2 regions of the Companilactobacillus pabuli genome follow, and region 2 is predicted to be linked to the other one. Evidence: a T-box and tRNA genes for the amino acid it is inferred to sense, from the RefSeq annotation. Region 2 holds a T-box; the other holds one or more tRNA genes.
The links. The T-box of region 2 lies ahead of asnS (asparagine--tRNA ligase). A T-box ahead of a tRNA ligase gene usually reads a tRNA of that ligase, here a tRNA-Asn.

Region 1 (3,429 bases), 460 kb from region 2:
CCTGCATTCCACCAAGGCAGTTTGATTGTTGTCGGTGATGATGGAACTCGTTACTTCGATGAAAATGAAATCCACCGTCACGGACACATCCAAGATCACGGCAATTGGAGAGTTCCTTTAGCTCAACGTCATCCTTATGTTGTCTTTGATCAAAAGAAGTACGACGAATTAAAGAATGATAAAAACGCTCCTTATCCAGAATTCTTAGAGTCAGTCGTTAAAGCTGATGATTTGAACAGTTTAGCTGAAGTAATGAACGTTGATGCTGACAAGTTGGCAAGCACTATCAAAGACTTCAACCACTTTGCAGAAATCAAACGTGACTATGCCTTTGACCGTGATGCTGATACTTTGACAGCCTTCGATGATGGTCCTTACTACTGTTTAGCTATGGTTCAAGGATTATTGAATACTCAAGGTGGTCCCGTTCACAATTCCAACGCAGAAGTTGTTGATGTAAACGATGAAATCATCCCTCACCTATACGCTTGTGGTGAATTAGGAAGTTTGATGGGACGTCAATACAACGGTGGTAGTAACCTTGCTGAAAACTTGATTTTTGGTAAGATTGCCGGTGAAAATGCTGCTAAAGAAAAAGACGTTGAGTCAGTTAAAGTCGACGCTAATACCTCAGCTAGTGTTCACGAAGAGGGCTTAGGATCTGATGTTGGCGAAGAACACTATGAAACTAACGACAACCAATACATCGGTAAATCAACTGCCGGTATGGGAAATGAAATCGTCGTTCGTGTCACTGCCAATAGCAAAGACGACATTCAAGATATCGAAGTTTTGAAACAAAGTGAATCTGACGATTACGGTCTCAAAGCTGTTAAGGAATTGCCAAAAGAAATCGTAGAAAAGAATTCGGTCGATGTTGATACAATTTCTGGTGCTTCTGCTTCAAGTAAAGCTATTAAAGAAGCCGTTTCTGATGCTTTGAAACAAATTAAATAAAACTCTTTTAGGAGTGCAATTGCACTCCTATTTTTTTGCACTAAAAAAGGACACCGCTAAACGATGCCCTTCATGGGAGGTATTTCCTAAAATTATCAATGCCGTCTGCAGGATTTGAACCTGTGACCGCCGGTTTACGATACCGATGCTCTACCAACTGAGCTAAGACGGCTTAAAAAAAATACACCTAATTCCAATGAACTAGATGTAATATATTGAGACACCTAGGTATTTCCTAAGTATTTATAACTCCGGATGTCAGACTCGAACTGACGACACCCTGATTAACAGTCAGATGCTCTACCAACTGAGCTAATCCGGAATAATTCAATAGCTCTTTAACAGAACTATTAAATCTTATCAATTTATAAGCCTCAGGTCAATAACTATTTGGCATTTTCTTTAGTAATTTTTGTAACTCCACCCATATATGGCACTAAAACGTCTGGAATTGTTACAGAACCGTCTTCATTTTGGTAGTTTTCCAAAATAGCGGCAACTGTACGACCAGCAGCAAGTCCTGAACCATTCAATGTGTGAGCTAGTTTTGTCTTACCATTTTCGTCACGATATCTGATGTGAGCACGACGAGCTTGGAAGTCTAGACAGTTTGAACAACTTGAAACTTCACGGTACTTGTCTTGAGCAGGCATCCAAACTTCAAGATCATAAGTCTTAGCAGAACTGAAACTTGCATCCCCACTTGAAAGAACGATTACGTGGTATGGAAGTCCTAATTGTTTTAGGATATTTTCAGCATTAGCAGTCAATTTTTCTAGTTCGTTGTATGATTCTTCAGGTTTTGTAACCTTAACCATTTCAACCTTGTTAAATTGGTGCATACGGATCAATCCACGAGTATCACGACCGGCAGAACCTGCTTCAGAACGGAAACAAGGTGTCAAAGCTGTAACATATTTTGGCAAATCTTTTTCGTCCAAAATCTTGTCAGCAAAGTAGTTTGTCAAAGGAACTTCGGCTGTAGGAATCAAAGTCAATGGGTTTTCATCAACCATAACTGTGTAGACATCTTCGGTAAACTTAGGGAATTGACTAGTACCAAACATGGCGTTGTTGTTAACCAAGTATGGAGGGATTACTTCTGTATAGCCTTCTTTTTGGTGTTGATCCAACATGAAGTTGTAAACAGCACGTTCAAGTCTAGCACCCATACCAATGTAGTAAACAAAACGTGAACCTGAAACTTTAGTAGCTTGTTCGAAGTCTAAAATTCCCAGTTCTTCACCGATATCCCAGTGGTGTCTTGGTTTGAAGTTTTCTTTAGGAACGGCACCGACTTTTCTGATTTCAACGTTAGTACTTTCATCAGGACCAACGGGAACAGAATCATCAGGGATGTTGGGTAGACGAACTAAGATGTAGTTCATCTTGTTTTGTGTTTCTTCAAGGTCAGCATCGATCTTCTTGATATCGCCACCGACTTTTTTCATAGCAGCGATTTCGTCACTAGCGTCTTCTTTGTTGCGTTTCTTGTTAGCAATTCCTTGAGAAACCTTGTTTCTTTCTTCCTTCAAAGTTTCTGTCTTAACTAACAACTCACGACGTTTTTCATCGTATGAAAGTAATTCGTCGATTTCTTCACTTGTAACGCCACGTGAAGCTAATTTGTTTTTGATCCATTCAGGATCTTTTCTGATTAGCTTAATGTCTAACATAAATTCATCCTCCATTATTTGTGAACTTGCACGATTAGCCTAGGTAACTGTTTCCTGCAATATAGCGGAAACGAGCTACACAAGGGCTAATCGTCCTTGTTCCGCTCTCTAATATAAAAAAAGGTCGAAACATCCCAATAAAGGGACGAATCGACCATTCGCGGTACCACCCAGTTTCAGAGTATAACAATACCCTGCACTTTCAGATTTTATCGGATCAACCCGAACGGAATTACCCGTTGCCAGAATGCTGGAATAAAACCTTGACGATTTTCACCGACCATCGTCTCTCTGAAAGGTTTGTGAGTAGGCACTCTCTTAGCTTTATATTCATTGTTAATCATAATTTAAAATGTTATAAATATCAACTAGTAATGACCACCATTTTTAGTAGCTTCGACATCGATATCTTCTAGCTTCAAGAACTTCGTCTTATGCTTGATCTTGTAGTAAGCCCAACACATGAACAAAATAATCAAACCACTATAACTGATCAAGAGACGACCAATATTGAAATCAACCATCGAACGCACATCTTGTCCAATAATAATAATGATACCTAGGATGATAGCTAGAATTGGTCCAAATGGGAACCACTTAGCCTTATACTTCAAGTCATCTAGACTGTAGCCCTTGAATAAGTATGCTTTTCTGAAACGATAATGAGAAAAGGCAATCCCAATCCAAGCGATAAATCCGGTCAAACCACTGGCTGCAACCAAGAGTTCATAGAAGGAATCTCCATACAAACTAGTGAATAAGGCTGCCCCACCAACTAAAGCAGTTAGTAGAAGTG
Region 2 (3,429 bases):
CCCATGAATAAACCAACGCCGATTGTTCCACCCAAAGCAATCATTTGCATTTGTCGTGAAGATAGACTTCTATTTAATGACTTTTTTTCCAAAGGTGTACCGCCTTTCATAATTCCTTATTGTTCGTGATTAGCGAATCATTAGGAATATTTATCATAATAATACTATAAAACACGCCAAAAAACCTCATAAAAATGCATTTATCAACATTTTTATGAGGTTTTTACATAAATTATGTATTAACTAATTCTTTGACGTTGTGGTCGTGTCTGCATATGCGTATCAGCAATTATTAAGGTATAAGAATTTACACCGAAGAAGGCAATGATAACTAATAAACCAGTTAGCATGAAACCTAGAAACATAAATCCCAAACCTAGTAGTAATCCAAAAATTGCAAAGCAACGCATGAGGTTTTTCGATACGGTAATTAGACTATTTTCGGTCTTAAAAGTAGCGTGATAGATTGAGTCAATTTTTTGCGACTTGTAGACAGTCATATCAGCTTTGTGAATTTCTAGAGTTAGTTGATATGGATCGAAGCCATCAACAATTTTGTCCTTATCGAATTCATCCGGTACGACTTGTTTGAAAAAGCCACCAGTGATACTTAATTTTGGATAATAATTATTTGATAAAGCTATTTTTAGTTTAGGTGTGAGAGGAATTGAGCCAATTGTAGTGACTTTTGAAGTCCAGACACTTGCTAAAACATAAACACGATTATTTGCAATGTGGATGTCGACCATGGCTGAATCCAAATTTTCTAATTGGTACATTTTAAAGATGAACTTGTTCTTGAGAATTTGTTTATCTTTTAATCCCTCAAAGAGATCCTTATGATTGAGTTCTTTGACATAGTCGATATATTTATTGATAAATCCAGTTGCATCCTCAGTTAAATTTATTTTTTCATTAAATAAGACTGTCATAATTCCCCCAAAAATTGTAACGATTAATGTTAGTATAACAAAAATGTATGCGCTTTTGTGGAAAATTATGAAAACGTTTTAATTTATTCACTAATTGAGCTATTTAACCAATTTATTAAAAGTGTGCTTATAATATTTTGCTGTTTTGCATTACTGATAGATGCGGTATTATCGCCGCTTTGCTTGCCATAGCAACCAAAACCAGCATGATTACCACCTTTTATTTGTTCATAAATTGTATTGTTTGGTAGTAGTTTTTTAGTTTTCTGGTAATTGGTATGGTTCAAAACCCCGTCTTTAGTAGCAGTTAGTGAGAGAACTGGTACATTTATTTCATGTAAATCAGTTTTGTTTTCAGGATAACTTGCTAAAAAGAAAATCCCTTTGAGATCCTTAGGATTATTTTTGGCGTACTTGGCTGCCATTGTTCCGCCGAGTGAGTGTCCACCGATAATGTAACCATTGCTCTTAGAAATTTTATTAGCAGCGTTACTATTTAAAACAGCTAGATCGAGTGGGAAGTGGACGATGTAGACTGAATAGCCGGCTTGTGCTACTTTTTGAGCCCAAATACTGTAGCTTGCTGGTTCGACTAAGGCTCCTGGATAAAAAATTACTTTGGGTTTGTTATTGTCGCCTTCAAAACGAATAACATTATCTACGATTGAAGCTTCTTGTGAAGTAGAGACAGCTGTTTTGCTTGGTTGATACTCTTTATTTTTAACCACGATGACCATTATTGAAATAACTGCCAGTAGAACGATTAAAATCCCTAGTAGCCATTTCCATACTTTTTTCTTCATAAAATCCTCCCTTATAAATACTTCTCTATTGTACTTTACATTTGGTATGAAAATATGCTACATTTAAGAAAATCAATATGAATAATATTAGAAGAAGGAGTACTGTATACTTTATCCACAGGGAGTTAAGGCAAGTGAAAACTTAACGTGTCGGTATATAGGAAAAACATCTTCGTTATTTCTGGCTGAAATGCGTCTTTAAAAGTAGAGTAGGTACAGACGTGACCCAATGCGTTACAATTGGAGAGTATATTTATGTACTTTGAGGTGTTTTTTTAAAAAAACTTGGGTGGTACCGCGGAAAAGATCTTTCGTCCCTTTTATTAGGGATGGAGGATCTTTTTTTAGTTTATAGTATTCTGGATTTTAAAAGGAGAAAACAATGCAAAACGTTTTGGTTAAAGATTTATACAAAAAAGAATTTGCTGACGGTGACAAGATCACTGTTTCTGGTTGGATTCGTACAATCAGAGGTTCAAAGAGAGTTGGCTTTATCGAATTAAACGATGGTTCATTCTTCAAGAATGTGCAAGTTGTTATGACTAGCGACATGGAAAACTATGCCGAAGTAGTTAAGTACCCAATCAGTACAACTATCAAAGTTGTTGGTGAATTAGCTTTGACACCTAAAGCTCAACAACCATTTGAAATCCATGCTACAGAAGTAATTGAAGAAGGATCTTCAGACTCTGATTATCCATTGCAAAAGAAAGCTCACTCATATGAATTTATGAGAACAGTAGCTCACTTGCGTCCAAGAACTAATACTTTCTACTCAGTCTTTAGAATTCGTTCACTAGCTGCTTTTGCTATCCACGAATACTTGCAACACAATGACTTTGTTTACGTTCACACACCAATCATCACTAGTTCTGATGCTGAAGGTGCCGGTGAAATGTTTGAAGTTACAACTTTGGATATGAACAACGTTCCTAAGACAGACGATGGCAAGGTTGATTACAGCCAAGATTTCTTCAAGAAGGAAACTAACTTAACTGTTTCTGGACAACTAGAAGTTGAACCATTCGCTTTGGCATTTAGAAACGTTTATACATTCGGTCCTACATTTAGAGCTGAAAATTCACATACAGGTCGTCACGCTTCAGAATTCTGGATGATTGAACCAGAACTTGCTTTCGCCGATTTGAAAGATGAAATGAATTGTTCTGAAGCATTATTGAAGTACGTTATCAACTACGTAATGGACCATGCTAAAGAAGAACTAGAATTCTTGAATGAAAATGTTGATAACACTTTGATCGACCGTCTAAAAGCTACAGCTAACGAAGAATTTGCTCACGTAACTTATACAGATGCCATCGACATCCTAGAAAAAGCTACAGACGTTGAATTTGAAGTTAAACCTTACTGGGGACTAGATCTTGATTCTGAACACGAACGTTATCTATCAGAACAAGTTTACAAGAAGCCTGTCTTTATTACTGATTATCCTAAAGATTTCAAGGCCTTCTACATGCGTGCTAATGACGATGGTAAAACCGTTGCTGCAGCTGACTTGTTAGTTCCCGAAATTGGTGAATTGATTGGTGGTTCACAACGTGAGGAACGTTTGGACAAACTAGAAGCTAGAATGGCTGAACTTGATATGAACGAAGAAGACTACAAGTGGTACTTAGAATTACGTAAGTACGGTGGTACAGTTCACTCAGGTTTCGGTATCGGTTTTGAAAGAT

Region 1: it encodes a tRNA-Asn, which carries the amino acid that the T-box ahead of asnS (asparagine--tRNA ligase) is inferred to sense. The anticodon was not compared.

The regions. Positions count from the first base shown of each region.
Region 1 is NZ_CP049366.1:254,665-258,093, reverse strand. Features, by position in the region: gene G6534_RS01255 (FAD-binding protein) at 1-957, shown strand, start outside; tRNA gene G6534_RS01250 (tRNA-Thr) at 1,057-1,129, opposite strand; tRNA gene G6534_RS01245 (tRNA-Asn) at 1,207-1,279, opposite strand; gene serS (serine--tRNA ligase) at 1,344-2,633, opposite strand; gene G6534_RS01235 (amino acid permease) at 3,002-3,429, opposite strand, start outside.
Region 2 is NZ_CP049366.1:710,682-714,110, forward strand. Features, by position in the region: gene G6534_RS03420 (amino acid permease) at 1-92, opposite strand, end outside; gene G6534_RS03425 (hypothetical protein) at 240-932, opposite strand; gene G6534_RS03430 (alpha/beta hydrolase) at 1,016-1,735, opposite strand; T-box leader at 1,813-2,057, shown strand; gene asnS (asparagine--tRNA ligase) at 2,118-3,429, shown strand, end outside.